DNA from 2 places in the Exiguobacterium sp. Leaf187 genome. Region 2 is predicted to be linked to the other one. Evidence: riboswitches for the same ligand, from Rfam matches in the RefSeq annotation. Region 2 holds a riboswitch; the other holds the start of a gene.

Region 1 (7,941 bases), 410 kb from region 2:
CATCATCGCGACACGGACGGAAGACAAGAACAAAAAAGAACTGAAAAAAATCGCATCGCTGTATCAACAAAAAGATGTCGCGGCCTTCATCAAAAAAGAATACAAAGGCAGTACGATCCCGACGTTCGTTCCACTGAGCGACATCGGCGAATAATTTCAAAAGGAGAGTGGACAGTATGACGACACCAGTACGCACGACATGGGTAGAGACGATTGAACAGGATATCGAACAAAAACGGGAATCGTATCTTGAGACAAGTCACCGGATTCATGCAACGCCGGAAATCGGGAATGAGGAATTCTTTGCTTCGCGGCTCCATGCGGAGCGTCTAACGGCGGAAGGTTTTACAGTAGAACTCGGCGTCGCTGGGCATGATACCGCGTTCTTCGCGAAGAAATCGAGCGACCGACCAGGCGCAACGATTGCCTTTCTTGCTGAATACGATGCGTTGCCGAGTATTGGTCACGCGTGCGGTCATAATATCATCGGCACGACGAGCGTCGCAGCGGCGATCGCGCTCAGTAAAGTGCTCGATGAAGTCGGCGGGAGTGTCGTTGTCCTTGGAACACCAGCCGAGGAAGGTGGACCGAACGGCAGTGCGAAAGGCAGTTTCGTCAAACATCAGTTACTGGAAGGAATCGATGCAGCCTTGATGGTCCATCCGTCGGGACAAACACGGATCACGGGTTCTTCCCTTGCGGTCGATCCACTCGACTTTGCCTTTACGGGTCGTCCGGCGCACGCAGCGGCGTCACCGGAAGAAGGCATCAACGCCCTCGACGCTGTCATTCAACTCTTCAATGGCATCAATGCCTTACGTCAGCAGTTACCAGACGATGTCCGGATCCACGGGATCATCACGCATGGAGGCGATGCGCCGAACATCATCCCGGAATACGCAAAAGCACGTTTCTTCATCCGGGCAACGACACGGGAACGATTGAATGCCGTCACGGAAAAAGTCAAAGCCGTCGCCCAAGGCGCGGCACTCGCGACTGGGGCGACGCTCGATGTCATCGCCTTCCAAAATGAAGTCGATAACCTCGTCTTCAACCGGACGTTCGACCGTCTGTTCCAAGAAGAAGCAGAGGCGCTCGGCGAAATCGTTCACTTGGACGAACGACCGGGTCTTGGTTCAACGGACGCCGGTAACATCAGTCAAGTCATCCCGACGATCCATCCGTATATCAAGATTGGACCAGATGATCTCGTCGCCCATACGGAAGCATTCAAAGAGGCGGCCCGTTCAGCAGCTGGAGATGAAGCATTGATCACGGGGGCGAAAATCCTCGCCCGGACAGCGCTTCGCGTCCTCGCTGATGAACGGACGCGCGGGGCGATTGCGCAAGAATTCCATGACCGGAAGAATGGTTATTTGTAAGTGGAAAATAACGACTGGACGCACTGCTATCAAGTGCTCCGGTCGTTTTTGAGATGCAGTCGATTACGAATTGGGGACGGGTGACAGAAGTGGAACGAAATCAAAAAAGAGACAAGACAGAAGCATTTGCGCTTTGTTTTCTTGAAAAAGATATGCTAGGCTAAAGTTGTATAACTCAATAATCCAGTTCTTCGGGGTAGGGTGAAAATCCCAACCGGCGGTGATGCGATCAATCGATCGACGAGCCCGCGACCTGTGATGTACGCATCATGGCTGACTTGGTGAGATTCCAGGGCCGACGGTAAAGTCCGGATGGGAGAAGAACGAAACGACGCGATTCAAGCTGTTTTCTGAAAAAATGTTTTCAGGAGACGGTCTCTTTCTGCATGAAAAAATGCAGGAAGCGAACCGTGTATTTCGTGAACCCTTCTATACAGACGCCCCTTTTTCAAGGGGCGTCTTTTTTCATTTGAAAGGAGTGAACGCGATGTCACAGATGATGAGTTATGCCATGCAATTAGCACAAATGTTACACGGACAAACAAGTCCGAATCCAAGTGTCGGCTGTGTCATCGTCAAACAAGGACGCATCATCGGCTTCGGTGCACACCGGTTTGCCGGTGGGCCGCACGCAGAAGTCGAAGCCTTACGGATGGCAGGAGAAGCCGCCCGTGGTGCCGATCTCTACGTGACGCTCGAGCCATGCAACCATCACGGCAAGACGCCACCATGCACGGAAGCAATTCTACAAGCAGGAATCAAACGAGTCTTCGTTGCAACGGAAGACAAACATGCGATTGTCGCTGGTTCCGGAATCAAATGGCTACAGGACGCGGGAATCGAAGTCGAGGTCGGCTTGTTACGGCATGAGGCAGAAGCCCTTTACACGGCATTCTGGAAGACGATCGAACGAAAACGTCCGACCGTGACCGTCAAAATCGCTCAGACGATGAACGGGATCGCGGCGACAGGTGAACAGCGCTGGATCACGTCAGAAGAAGCACGCGCGAACGGTCGTGCCCTGCGTGGACGCCACGATGCCATCCTCGTCGGAAGTGAGACGGTGCTCGTCGATGATCCGGCACTGACGTTACGCGCATCGTCAGGCATCGAGCCGATTCGAGTAATCGTTGATCGCCGGGGGCGGATTCCGGAGACGGCGCAAGTCTTCCGCGATGGTAAAAATCCAACCTACTGGCTGACGAGTGTTCCTCGGATTAGTCACGATCAGGTGACGGTCCTCGTTGGTGAATATGAGACGCCGGAAGCGATTTTGAAACGCTTATACGAACAAGACATCCGTAGTGTCTTGATTGAAGGCGGACCAACGATTCAAGCCGCTTTCCTTGAGGCAGATCTCGTTGACCGAATCGAAGTCTACCAAGCCCCATCGATTTTTGAAGGCGATGCGTGGAATGGTCAACACGATATCGAAGATCGTTTTCAAATCGACCAGGTTGAGACGGTCGGACCGGATCTCCATCTGACGTACATCCGAAAGGAGGAGACGACATGTTCACCGGATTGATTGAAGAAGTCGGAACCTTAAAACGAAAGATCCCGCGACCGAACGGGTTAGCGCTTGAAATTGAGGCGCACCGGGTACTCGAAGGAACGAAGATCGGTGATAGCATCGCCGTCGACGGGATTTGTTTGACGGTCACGTCGATGAGTCCAACCGGTTTCACGGCAGATGCCGTCCATGACACGATCCGTTCAACAGCACTCGGTACGTACCGAGTCGGAAGTCCCTTGCAACTTGAGCGGGCGATGCCGGCAGACGGTCGCTTCGGTGGACATTTCGTTAGTGGACATATCGACGGAACAGCCCGACTGATCAGTCGGCGACCGGATGGAGAAGCGATGGTCTATACGTTTGATGTCGGAGCGTGGCAAAAGTATTGTATTCCGAAAGGCTCGATCGCAATCAACGGCACGAGCCTGACGTTGCAACGCGTCACACCGGAAACGATCTCGATTTCATTGATTCCGCACTCCCGTCAAGTGACGACGTTTGATCGATTGGCAAGCGGTGCAGTCGTCAATATCGAGTGTGACATGATGGCGAAACATCTCTATCATTTCACGCAGCATGAGAAGCAGACGGACTGGGCAGCATTCTTAGGAGGCGACATGTAATGAACGGATTCGACTTGATTGAAGACGCAATAGAAGATTTGAAAAACGGACGACCGATCATCGTCTGTGATGACGAGGATCGTGAGAATGAAGGCGATCTCGTCATGCTCGCGGAACACGCGACACCGGAAAACATCAACTTCATGATTACACATGGAAAAGGACTCGTCTGTGTACCAGTCAGTCCGCGGATCGCACAGCGACTCGAACTTGCTCCGATGACAGCGAATAATACGGACCCGCATGGGACGGCATTCACGCTCAGCATCGATCATGAAGAGGCAAAGACCGGCATCAGTGCCGAGGAACGGTCGCTAACGATTCAGCGGATGCTGACGGATGGACCGGAACGTTTCAAACGACCGGGTCATATCTTCCCGTTGATCGCAAAAGAGGGTGGTGTCCGGGAGCGACGCGGACATACGGAAGCAGGTGTCGATCTTGCCCGTCTTGCCGGTAGCGATGAGATCGCCGTCATCTGTGAAATCATTAAAGAAGATGGCACGATGGCACGGGTCGACGATCTACTTCTCTATAAGGAAGAACACGATTTAAAACTGATCACGATCGAAGCACTTGTCGCGTATCTCGAGCGTCCATTGACACGTGAAGCAGAAGTATTACTTCCAACGACGTTCGGAGCTTTCCGGATGATTGGCTATACGACGCAAGACGAGAAAGAACATGTCGCTGTCTTATCCGGCGAAGCGCAAGACGGGATGCTCGTCCGTCTACACTCGGAATGCCTGACAGGGGATGTCTTCGGTTCGAAGCGTTGCGATTGTGGACCACAACTCGATGCGGCACTCGAGCGGATTGAACGAGAAGGTGGAGCCGTCTTGTATTTACGTCAGGAAGGACGCGGCATCGGTCTGATGGCGAAGTTAAAAGCGTACGAGTTACAAGAACAAGGACTCGATACGGTCGAAGCGAACCATGCACTCGGTTATCCGACGGACATGCGTGACTACACGGTCGCAGCCAATATGTTGCGCGATCTCGGCGTGACGAAGATCCGCTTGATGACGAACAACCCGGACAAACAACGGGTGCTCGAGCAAGAGGGGATCGAAATCATCGAACGTGTACCCCATCAAGTACCGGCCGAGCCGGAAAATCAGCGTTACCTAAAAACAAAACAAACGAAACTCGGGCACTGGCTCGACATCCAAGGAGGACACACATCATGATCTACGAAGGTTTCTTAACAGGAGAAGGACTACGCGTCGCAATCGTCGCAGCACGTTTTAACGAATTGATCACTTCAAAACTCGTCGGAGGAGCAAACGACGCTTTCCGTCGTCACGGTGTTGCAGCGGATGCTGTCGATACGGCGTGGGTTCCGGGAGCATTCGAAATTCCACTCGTCGCGGAAAAATTAGCGAAAAGCGGCAAGTATGACGCCGTCATCACGCTTGGCGCTGTCATCCGCGGGGCAACGTCGCACTATGACTATGTCTGTAACGAAGTCGCGAAAGGTGTCGCAAGTGCCTCGCGCGACACAGGTGTACCGATCATCTTCGGTGTCCTGACGACAGATTCAATCGAGCAAGCAGTCGAACGTGCCGGTACGAAAGCCGGAAATAAAGGCTACGAAGCTGCGGTTTCTGCGATTGAGATGGCGAATCTTTTACGGACGATTTAATTGAATAGAGGCAGGGTGACGGTACATTCCGTCATCCTGTTTTTTTACGGAAATCTCTTGAAGATTGAATCAAATTTCAAAAAAAGAATCGTTGATTTGAAATTTGAGGATTCAATTTTAAGTAGAACGGTAATGGTCTACTAAAGAAAGTTTGAAACATTTTCCAATGTTTTTCGTAAATCAGGGTAACGCGTATAAAGGAGGAAATGAATATGAAGAAAGCTAGGTGGGTAGCAGCCGGGATCGTTGCAGCATCGATTGGGCTTGCTGGATGTCAAGATGGACAAACAGATACAGGGAGTGGCAGTGGGTCTGGTTCGACGAAGTCGGGGGAACTCTCGAATACGGAATTACTGAATAAAGCGACAGCCGCTCAAAAAGATATTAAATCGTTCCATATGGAAGGGACAGTCAACTCAAAAGCAGGTGAGATGACAGTGGATCAAAAGGTATCCGCCGATATCATCCAGAAGCCGCTTACGATGCACCAGACGATGACGATGAAAAATCCACAGGACGGTAAAGACATGTCGATTGAGAGCTATATCGTCGACGATAAGATGTATATCTCGCAAAACGGGCAATGGCTCGTTCAAGATGTCTCGGAACTAGGCGATATGGTTGAAGCAATGGAGTCATCGGCATCGACGGATCAAAATCTCAAGCTGTTGAAAAAGTATAAAGACAACTGGACAGCAAAAAAAGAGGGTGACGTCTATCAAATCGACGTCAAACTAAAGGGTGACGACCTCAAAGCTTTCATGAAGGATTCGCTCGAACAAACAGGACAGATGGCGCAGATGAAAGATGCGATGGATAGCATCGACTATAAGAAGATGAACTACAAGATGACGTATGACGCAAAAACGTTCTATCCGAAGTCTCTCGACATGGACATGGTATTTGCGATTGAAAAAGATACCGAGTTCAATATGAAAAACGCGTCGACGTTCTCGAAATTCAATGAGATTGACGAAATCAAATTACCAGCGGAAGCAAAAGATGCCCAACCGCTCACAGGTGCGACACAATAACGAACAACAAGCCCTTCACATCCAATCGGAAGTGAGGGGCTTGTCTCATTTAGACTTGAAATTGACGTAATACCTCTTTTAATGCTTCCGCCTGCTGTTGACTGACGGAAGTCTGTTCATGCACATCTCGGAACGCTTGAACGGAATGATTGATTTGCTCCGACATCGATTGAGTGCCTTGCGCCCCATCATTGACGGTGACCGCAACGTCATGGATGACACCGAGCATATTTGCTGTCAGTTCCTGAAGTTGACCAGCTTGAGCGGCAAAATGTTCTGCTGCATCACCAAATAATTGCGCATCATCACGGTATTGAATCGAGGCATCTTCGAATAAATCATAGTCTTTGACGACCTTTGTATCGATGAAAGAGAGCATCTCACCGGACGCGGCATTCAAGTGTTCGACGGAATCGATGACGGAGAGTGAGACGTCTTGAATTTGTTCAACGGTATCTCGACTGCTCTCGGCGAGTTTTCGAATCTCATCGGCGACGACGGCGAAGCCTCGACCGACTTCTCCGGCACGTGCTGCTTCAATCGAAGCGTTAAGGGATAATAAATTCGTTTGCGCCGCAATTGAAAGGATCGCGTCAGACAAAACGGAAATTTCCTTAACGGCTTTCGCCCGTGCCATCGCATCTTCCAGTTTATTTTTTGTTTCGAAGAGAATTTGAGTGGCGGTCTGTTTCGCTTCTGTGGCGACAACTTGAAGCGATTCAGCACGACCGCCGACTTCTTGAGCGCGTTTTCCGTTCGCTTCTGCGCCGGAGACGATGTCATGAATCGTCGCTTCCATATCGACGGCAGACGAGTTCATCTCTTCAGCTGAAGCGGCTGTCTCTTGCATACCCGCCGATAAGTTTTCAATCGTATGCGAAGTCGACGCCATATCTTGATCGAGTTCGCTGATTCGACCAGAGACATGACGAGAGGTCGACACGACGTGTGTTGCCGTATCATCGACTTGGACAATAATTGTTCGTAAGTGAGCGATGAATTGATTCATCGACTTGGCGATTTGTCCAATTTCGTCCTCTCGTACGACGTCGAGTTGCGCCGTCAAGTCACCACCTTGTGTTGCGAGTTCATGCGTTTTCGCCTGCAGTTGACGGAGTGGACCGAAGATTGAGCGTAAAATCAAGACGGTGAAGATGACACCGAGCAATCCGACGACACCGATGATCGTGAACAGCATAAGGTGCGCCGTATTAGCGGCGCTAGTGATAGCGTCACCATTTTTACCAGCTTGTTGATTATTGTATTTCACGATTTTCGTCAATTGATCCGAAACAGCGAAGTATGAATCACGACTCTCACCTTCATAATAGGTGACCGCTTCTTTTTGAGTTTCTGGTGTACTGAGGGCGAGAAGACGATCAGTCGTCTCATTGAAAGTTTGCCATTTTTTTGTGAGATCATTGTACAGTGCGCGATCGCTTTCTAAATAAATCGTTTTTTCGTATTTCGCGAGATTCGCATCAACGGTCGCTAAACCGTCTTTGACACGCTTATCATAACCGGCTTTGATTTCTGGATCATTTTCTTGAATGTGTAGTAATTCGACACGTCGTAAATCAGATAGAGCAGTATTCGTTTCATGAGATAAGTTCAGACCGGGAATCCAGGACGAGGTGATCGTTTGACTCTCTTGGTCAACACGATTGAGAGAAGATGCGCCGTATAACCCGACACCGATCAAGCTAAGCAAAAGGATGGAGGACAATAAGATAAGCTTCGT
Region 2 (7,941 bases):
GAGTTCCCCTTCACGCGCATCACTTCGATTCGCTCCACCTTGCGCAAAGCCAACGACTTCTTCTCCTGACACGGCAACATACACGCGCTGATTGACTAATGTCTGTTCCCATTGTTGCGTCCGTTTCACATGCGACAACTGTGCTAAATACAGATCTGGAATGATACCTTGATACGTCTCGCGCCAGGCATCAATATGAACGCGGGCGATGGCTGACGCATCTTCTAGACGTGCTTCACGGATTCTCATAACGGGATGATGAAGCGACGTGTCTCGCGCCCATTACGAACAGTCGGCTCGATTTCTTGTCCACCGTTCGCCAAGATGACACGGCGAGATGCTAGATTATCAACGCCACACGTCAGTAGTACTTGATCGAGTCCACGCTGGCGTGCTTCTTCAAGCGCAAGTCGAAGACCACTCGTCGCATATCCTTTCTGACGCTCGGATGGTCGGATGCCGTATCCGATGTGCCCGCCGTACAACTTCAAGTTCTCTGTCAAATCATGCCGGAAGTTCAGCGCACCGACGATTCGTTGCCCGTCGGCCATCCAGTACGTCGAATGGGTGACAAGACCCGGTCTGACTGTTGTCTCCATTTCCTTCAGTTCCGCAAAATAAGCGCCCAGTGGTTCATATGTGTCTCCGACTGCTTCCGGCACGATCGTTTCGCCCGACTCTCGCCAGTCTTCTAAAAAGGCGCGATACTCTGTCTCCCACGCAAGAGTTGGTTTCATCAACTGCATCATTGGTGATTGCGCACCTCCTCTTCAATCAAACGATCGAGCCAGTCATCGACATGTTGGAACAGATAGCCGGCTTGTTTCGCAGCTGTCGTATCCATATAGAAATCGCGTTCTGGCGCAAGCGGTGATTCATCCTCTCCTTTTGCGACGAGTTGACTTGTCGTTCCCGCAACGCGGTCGATTTTATCCACTAGGTCTTGAATTGATAAGACACCGTCACTTGCAGCGTTGATCGGTCCTGTCAGTTCCGAGCGACCACACCACTCCAGAAAGGCAGCGGCTTCGTAACTTGAGATATACCCCATCTTCGCGTATGTGTTTTCGGCAACGATCGGACGCCCGTCAAGCGCCCGTTTGATATGAAAGACGAGTCGCTCCGTATAATCATCTGGTCCGAGGACGACCGGAAAACGGACCGCAACGACTGGGAACGTCGCCCGTTGGAAGAAATAACTCTCCGCTTGGCGTTTCCCTTCGCCATATCCATGTTCCTTCTCGAGGTCATATTTCCCCGGAAACGGATTATAGGCACGCTCCGTGATGTTCGCACCACCGCCTTCATAGACAGACATCGTCGACGTCAACACGTAACGTCCGACTTTTCCTTCAAACGCGTCGATCGAAAGTTTTGCTTGATACGGTGTGAAACAGATATTGTCATAGATGACATCCCAGTGCTGTTGGCTTAAGTCCTTCATCGTACTACTTGACGTCCGGTCTCCTTTAAAGAATGTCAAGCCCTTCGCAACCGGTGGCGTATGCTCGCCGCGTGTGACGATTGTCACGTCATCCCCCGAATCGGCTAACCGAATCGCAAGCCGGCGTCCGAAGTAGCGTGTTCCCCCGAAGATCAATACTTTTCTCATCCTGAAGCCCTCCCTGTTCGTAGTAGCATTCACTCTCTTAATATTTCGAGTCAACGGAACAGGTCTCCTGTATGCGGACAATAAAAAAATCGTGGACGATGTCCACGATTGGATTCATTAACAGCCACCCGGTGTCCCGGCATTCGTTGCCGTCCGGAACGATGTCCCGCAACCGCATGTTGCGATGGCATTCGGATTCGTGATCGTGAATCCGCCGCCGAGCATCGACTGCTTATAATCGATTTCCAGTCCTTTGACGACCGGGTAATCTTTTTCGTCCACGATGACGGTCACGCCGTGCTGTTCGAAAACGAGATCCGTTTCTTTCTGTTGGTCGAATCCCATTCCGTACGACAGACCACTACATCCACCACCTTGGACGAGCATCCGAAGATTCCGTTCATCTGCTGGTGCCTGCGCCATCATGTCTTGGACTTGTAGCGCTGCTGCCTCCGTTAAATGGATCATGTCATCACCTTCCTTTTCTTTAGTATACGCAACTTCTGAGCGAATCGAAACCTAGTTGCTTGAAACTATCTTGAATTCGTTGTATAAATGGTATGTACAACAAAATAATCGTTCCATCTTCAGGGCAGGGTGAAATTCCCGACCGGCGGTAAACAACTATTATGAGTTGAAGCCCGCGAGCGAATAGGGCGCTATTTGCTGATTCTGTGTAATTCAGGAGCCGACAGTATAGTCTGGATGGGAGAAGATGGCGGCATGAGTTTGAATTTGATCGATTTTTGCAACAATCGATTAGGTTTATTTAATGCGGACTTCTCCCCTGTTGATCTCATCAATAGGGGTTTCTTTATGGACGCAGTCATGCCAATACTTCATCGAGAGGAACGAGCAAAAGGAGACAATACTCGTATGAAACGCACACAAAAAATGGTCACTCTGTCAATGTTAGGTTCAATCTCATTTGTTCTTATGCTTATCAATTTTCCACTGCCGTTCTTACCGAACTATCTGAAGATCGACTTCAGTGATGTTCCTGCTCTCGTCGCAGCGATCATGTTCTCACCGGTCGCAGGTGTCATCGTCGAAGCATTGAAGAACGTGTTATATTACATCTTCCGCGGAAGTGGTGTTCCGGTCGGAGAATTCGCGAACTTCGCTGCTGGTGTCGCATTCGTGCTTCCTGTCAGCTGGTTCTACCACAAAAAGAAATCAACACAAGGTCTCGCAACTGGCCTCGTCGCTGGTACAATCACGATGGCACTCGGTCTTGCGATTCTCAACTATATCTTGATCCTTCCAGCGTATGCATGGTTCCTCGGTATGGACTACATGGCGGATCCGGCTGTCAAATGGACAGCAATCACAGCCGGTATCTTACCATTTAACGTCATCAAGGCATTGTTCATCTCGGCACTCTTCATTCCGTTGTTCTTGAAACTACGACCATGGATGATGCGCCGTCAACAATCTGCCTGATCCGAAAAGCTGCGCCCGCTGACGGACACGAATCCCCTCGTTCAGACGAACGAGGGGATTTTTTTGCTGTTCGGGCTCACAGCTCATTCTCTTCGATTTTTAGGTAAATCTTTTCAAGCAACTCTTCCGGCGTCTCGCCTACGACCGTCTCACCATCAACGAGACAAAAATGATCAAGCGAACAAATTCCGCAATAGCCAAGGCAACCGTATTCGACGACGTCGACGTTCGGGTCACGTTCGAGTTGCTCCATGACGACCTGTGTACCAGCCGCTAAGTTACTGATACAAAATTCAATAATCGGATTCACTTTTTTTCCTCCTTCAAGCAGGAAACGACCTGCCTCATGTCGTATTATACAAGGTCAGACTGATTTAGGGGAACTAAGGGGGATTTTACGTTATGAAGCAATTGGTCGTACTCGGCGGAGGATATGGTGGAATGCGGATTTGTGAGCGATTCAAGGACGAGGAAGTTGCCGTCACGCTCGTCGACCGTCTACCGTACCACGCACTCAAAACGGAATATTACGCACTCGCAGCAGGTACATTATCAGATCGAGATGTCCGGATTGAATTTCCGGAGGGGAAACATCTTACTTATAAATATGGACATGTCATTAAAATCTCACCAGAGACGAATACGGTCCACCTGCAAGACGGATCAGAATTATTCTATGATGACTTGATCATCGCCCTCGGTTGCGAGGATAAATACCACAACATTCCGGGTGCTCAAGAGTTTACATACAGCATCCAGACACTTGAAGAATCGCGCAAGACACAGCAAGCGATCTGTGGTCTGTCACCGGGGTCCGTCGTCTCGATCGTCGGTGCTGGTCTATCTGGTGTCGAACTCGCCAGTGAACTGCACGAGAGCCGGAAGGATTTGACGATTCGTTTGTTCGACCGCGGTCCATCCGTTTTATCATTCTTATCCGACAAAGTCTCATCTTACGTCCAGGAATGGTTCGAGGAGCATGACGTGGAAGTCATCAACAATTCGAACGTCACGCTCGTCACAGCGGACGACGTGCGTAACGGCGACGATACGTACCCGTCGGACTTGACGATTTGGACGGCAGGTACGCAACCGGTCAAGGTCGTTCGTGATCTCGGCTTTGCTGCAGACAGTGGCGGTCGGATCAAATTGACGGAACATCATCACGTACCGGAATACGATAACGTCTTCGTCATCGGCGATTGTGCCAGCTTGCCGTATGCGCCAAGCGGTCAACTCGCAGAACATCAGGCAGAACAAGTCGTCGACGTCTTGCAAGCGAAGTGGCAAGGGAAAAAATTGCCGAAACTGCCAGAAATCAAACTGCGCGGAATGCTCGGATCGCTCGGGAAATCAGATGGTTTCGGGATCGTCATGGGCAAGCAAGCGCTGACGGGGAAAGTCCCACGTCTCTTGAAGTCCGGTGTCTTATGGAAACACAAAAAGATTAAATGAGCAAAAGAGGTGTCCCGATCTTTGGGATACCTCTTTGTCGTTCACCCCGTCTGACTTAACTTCGCATCAATCGCTGCCGTAATCGTCTTCAGTTTGACGTACCCCTCGTCAATCATCTCATCATCAAGCACGATCAATGGATAAAAATAGACATCCTCTTTCAAGGCTTCCGTCCATTGATCCGCTGTTGCTGTCTCGAAATCGATATAGCGAAGCGTCATCGCTTGCTCATATTTCCGTCCGAGGACAGCTTGTAGCCAACTGAACGTCTCTTCCGAGCTGGGTGCCCCGACACAACTCGGACAAGTGACCGCTGTTCCATAAACCGTGATTTCCATCTTGAAGTCCCCCTTTTCAATTCTCTCCTCTTTAGTATACAAGTTTTCCAGATTGAGAACATTTTTCAACCCTGTTACAATGAAACTATACGAAAGGATGTGTTTACGCATGGAAATGTTTGATCAAGTGAATGAAGTTCTTGAAAAATTGCGTCCGTTCCTTCTTCGTGATGGAGGAGACGTTGAACTCGTAGATGTAGAAGACGGAATCGTAAAACTCCGTTTGATGGGAGCTTGTGGTAGCTGCCCAAGTTCAACGATCACATTGAAGGCCGGTATCGAACGTGCCCTTCTTGAAGAAGTCGCTGGCGTCGTTGAAGTCGAACAAGTCTTCTAATACATGAAATCCCGAACGAATTCTCGTTCGGGATTTTTTGATTCATAAAATCCATTCTGCTAACGTATCGACCATGTATGTCGGTTGACGATCCTGACCTTGAATGAAGACTGGTGTATGGACGCCAGAATTGACGTGCATCGTCCGGATGCCTCCGTTGATTCCGAATAGAATATCCGTATGGTAGTTATCCCCGACCATGATGACGTCTTCTTTTGACAGACCAATCATCTCCGTTGCGATATCGACCATGACCGGTTCCGGTTTGCCGATGAAGAACGGTTCCTTCTCCGTCGTCACGCGCAGGACGGACGTCAAGGCACCGTTTCCTGGTAAGAATCCACGTTCTGTCGGAATGGCGATGTCTCCGTTCGTCGAGATGAAGCGGGCACCGGCACGAATCGCGAGGGCACCGACAGCGAGTTTTTCATACGTGATCTGACGGTCAAGACCGATGACGACGTAATCTGCCGCTTCGGTTGCGACGACGTCTAACCCTTCCCGTTCAAGCGCATCAATCAGTCCTGTCTCACCGATTGCATAGACGCGCGCTTTCGGTGATAGATCAGCGATATAACGACCGGTCGCCATCGCACTCGTCAAGACGTGTTTCGCATCGGAATGAACACCCATCCCGCGTAATTTCTCCGCCACGGCTTCTGCCGTCATCGACGCATTATTCGTCACGAACAAATACGGAATCCCTTCTGCTTGCAGACGATTGACGAAATCGACCGCTTCTTTTACCGGTTCCGTTCCGTTATACATCGTTCCATCTAAATCAAATAAATAGCCTTTTGCCTTCATCCTGACTCACTCCTCGTTTGGTAAAAATGCAGACACCGGTCCGAGTTCTGTCTCGATATACCGGCGAATCGCTTCCGGGAAACGACGTAGCTCTGCTTCCTCTGTCTCAAGTACCGCCCGAATCTCCGCCATACTCGACTGTGTGAATGACCGGACGATCAACGTACGTAACGCAACGAGCTTCTTCAGACTCGTCGCGAGCGGTCCATCGATGACCTTCTCATCTTCTAAAATGAGGATGATATCTTCATAACTTCCCGGATCCCGCATGATGAATCCATCAATCATACTGTTTCCGATGTCGATGACACTTTCGATGACTAAAAAACCGATCCGTTCCATAGCCAGTGCCGTCGTCACCGGATCCCCCGTAACTTCCTTACTTTGTCGAAGTGCCGTCTCATAACAAACGACCGTCTCTTCGATTTTTTGACGATTGACGAAATACATCTTCATTCCCCCTCACATCCTCCATTTTATCGTTATCCGGCAATCCTGAAAAGCAGAAAGGTCATTTGCATCACATTCATCAATGTGTTATCCTCAATTTAGATTTTTGCTGAAAATAGTATGTCACATTGGTGACGTGGAGGTTATATACATGGAACGGGAACTCGCACTGGAAATCGTACGCGCTACGGAAGCAGCAGCACTAGCTTCTGCTCAATGGATTGGTCGCGGTAAGAAAAATGAAGCGGATGATGCAGCAACGACTGCGATGCGCGAAGTCTTGAACACGGTCAACATGAACGGAACGGTCGTCATCGGTGAAGGCGAACTCGACGAAGCACCGATGCTCTTCATCGGCGAACGTGTCGGAACAGCAAACGGTCCAATCGTTGACATCGCCGTCGACCCGCTCGAAGGTACGAATATCGTCGCCAAAGGTCTCGGTAATGCGATGGTCGTCATCGCCGTCGCCGATCAAGGTGCCCTGCTCCACGCACCGGATATGTATATGGATAAATTAACAGTTGGACCGAACTTAAAAGGACACGTCTCGCTCGACGATCCACTTGAAGTCATCATTGAAAAAGCAGCTCAATACAACAATAAACGGATTGAGGACGTCACGGTCATCATGCAGGATCGCCCACGTCACGATCACTTCCGCGAAGCCGCGATGCGGATGGGCGCACGGGTTCGTCTATTTGAAGACGGCGACGTCTCGGCTGGAATCGCACCACTCTCTCCTGCGACAGGAATCGATATCTTCATCGGTACAGGCGGTGCTCCTGAAGGTGTCATCACGGCTGCTGCCGTTAAAGCGATGGGCGGCGACATGCAGGCACGCTTACACCCGATGAACGAAGAAGAAACTGCTCGTGTCATCCGGATGGGGCTTGAAGATCCGCTTCAACTTTTAACGCTTGATGACCTTATCAAAAGCGACGACTGTATCTTTGCTGCGACCGGCGTCACGACGGGCGAAATGCTCGATGGCGTTAAGTTCTTGACGGATGATATCGTTGAGACGACATCCCTTGTCATGCGTTCAAAGACACGGACGATTCGAAAAGTCATCGCCGAGCATAGCTTATCGCGTAAACCATACTTGCAAAAAGTCCCCCAAACCCTTTAATCTGAAACAGATGTTAGGGAAATGAGGGAAGCTGAATGATGGAAGAACGTGATTTTTTATATGATGATGTCGAACAAACGAAGACACGCTTTGTCAGTTGGGTCGGAGAAGCTAGTCGGTTTGATCTCGCCATCACGCACTCGGAACATTTTTACGGTAAGATTCTCGTCTTGAATCTCTTATCGAATCGCTATGCGATCATCGGTGCGGATGATTTTGATGAACCTGGCTACATCGCGACGGCGTTTGACGTCGAAGACGATGCGGCAACGGAACTCGAGATGTATCTACGCGCTTATATCGGTCTATGAAAAAAGCCTTCGTCCGCGGACGAAGGCTTTTTCTTATAAGAGACGATCGTTTCGTT

What was found. A riboswitch is a leader RNA that binds a small molecule or an ion and turns the genes downstream of it on or off. The one in region 2 is predicted to bind FMN.
Region 1: another riboswitch for FMN. It lies ahead of ribD (bifunctional diaminohydroxyphosphoribosylaminopyrimidine deaminase/5-amino-6-(5-phosphoribosylamino)uracil reductase RibD); the one in region 2 lies ahead of ASF99_RS11585 (ECF transporter S component).

What each region holds. Positions count from the first base shown of each region.
Region 1 covers NZ_LMPR01000009.1:1,827,715-1,835,655, reverse strand. Annotated here, with positions in the region: gene ASF99_RS13525 (MetQ/NlpA family ABC transporter substrate-binding protein) at 1-154, shown strand, start outside; gene ASF99_RS13520 (M20 family metallopeptidase) at 177-1,382, shown strand; FMN riboswitch at 1,566-1,710, shown strand; gene ribD (bifunctional diaminohydroxyphosphoribosylaminopyrimidine deaminase/5-amino-6-(5-phosphoribosylamino)uracil reductase RibD) at 1,870-2,910, shown strand; gene ribE (riboflavin synthase) at 2,895-3,521, shown strand; gene ASF99_RS13505 (bifunctional 3,4-dihydroxy-2-butanone-4-phosphate synthase/GTP cyclohydrolase II) at 3,521-4,711, shown strand; gene ribH (6,7-dimethyl-8-ribityllumazine synthase) at 4,708-5,166, shown strand; gene ASF99_RS13495 (DUF6612 family protein) at 5,379-6,200, shown strand; gene ASF99_RS13490 (methyl-accepting chemotaxis protein) at 6,250-7,941, opposite strand, start outside.
Region 2 covers NZ_LMPR01000009.1:1,420,466-1,428,406, forward strand. Annotated here, with positions in the region: gene ASF99_RS11565 (GNAT family N-acetyltransferase) at 1-249, opposite strand, end outside; gene ASF99_RS11570 (GNAT family N-acetyltransferase) at 246-749, opposite strand; gene ASF99_RS11575 (NAD-dependent epimerase/dehydratase family protein) at 746-1,612, opposite strand; gene ASF99_RS11580 (HesB/IscA family protein) at 1,730-2,080, opposite strand; FMN riboswitch at 2,192-2,333, shown strand; gene ASF99_RS11585 (ECF transporter S component) at 2,489-3,055, shown strand; gene ASF99_RS11590 (YuzB family protein) at 3,132-3,365, opposite strand; gene ASF99_RS11595 (NAD(P)/FAD-dependent oxidoreductase) at 3,458-4,510, shown strand; gene ASF99_RS11600 (DUF1462 family protein) at 4,552-4,848, opposite strand; gene ASF99_RS11605 (NifU family protein) at 4,958-5,185, shown strand; gene ASF99_RS11610 (TIGR01457 family HAD-type hydrolase) at 5,228-5,992, opposite strand; gene ASF99_RS11615 (DUF86 domain-containing protein) at 5,999-6,442, opposite strand; gene glpX (class II fructose-bisphosphatase) at 6,594-7,574, shown strand; gene ASF99_RS11625 (DUF3055 domain-containing protein) at 7,610-7,885, shown strand; gene ASF99_RS11630 (general stress protein) at 7,919-7,941, opposite strand, start outside.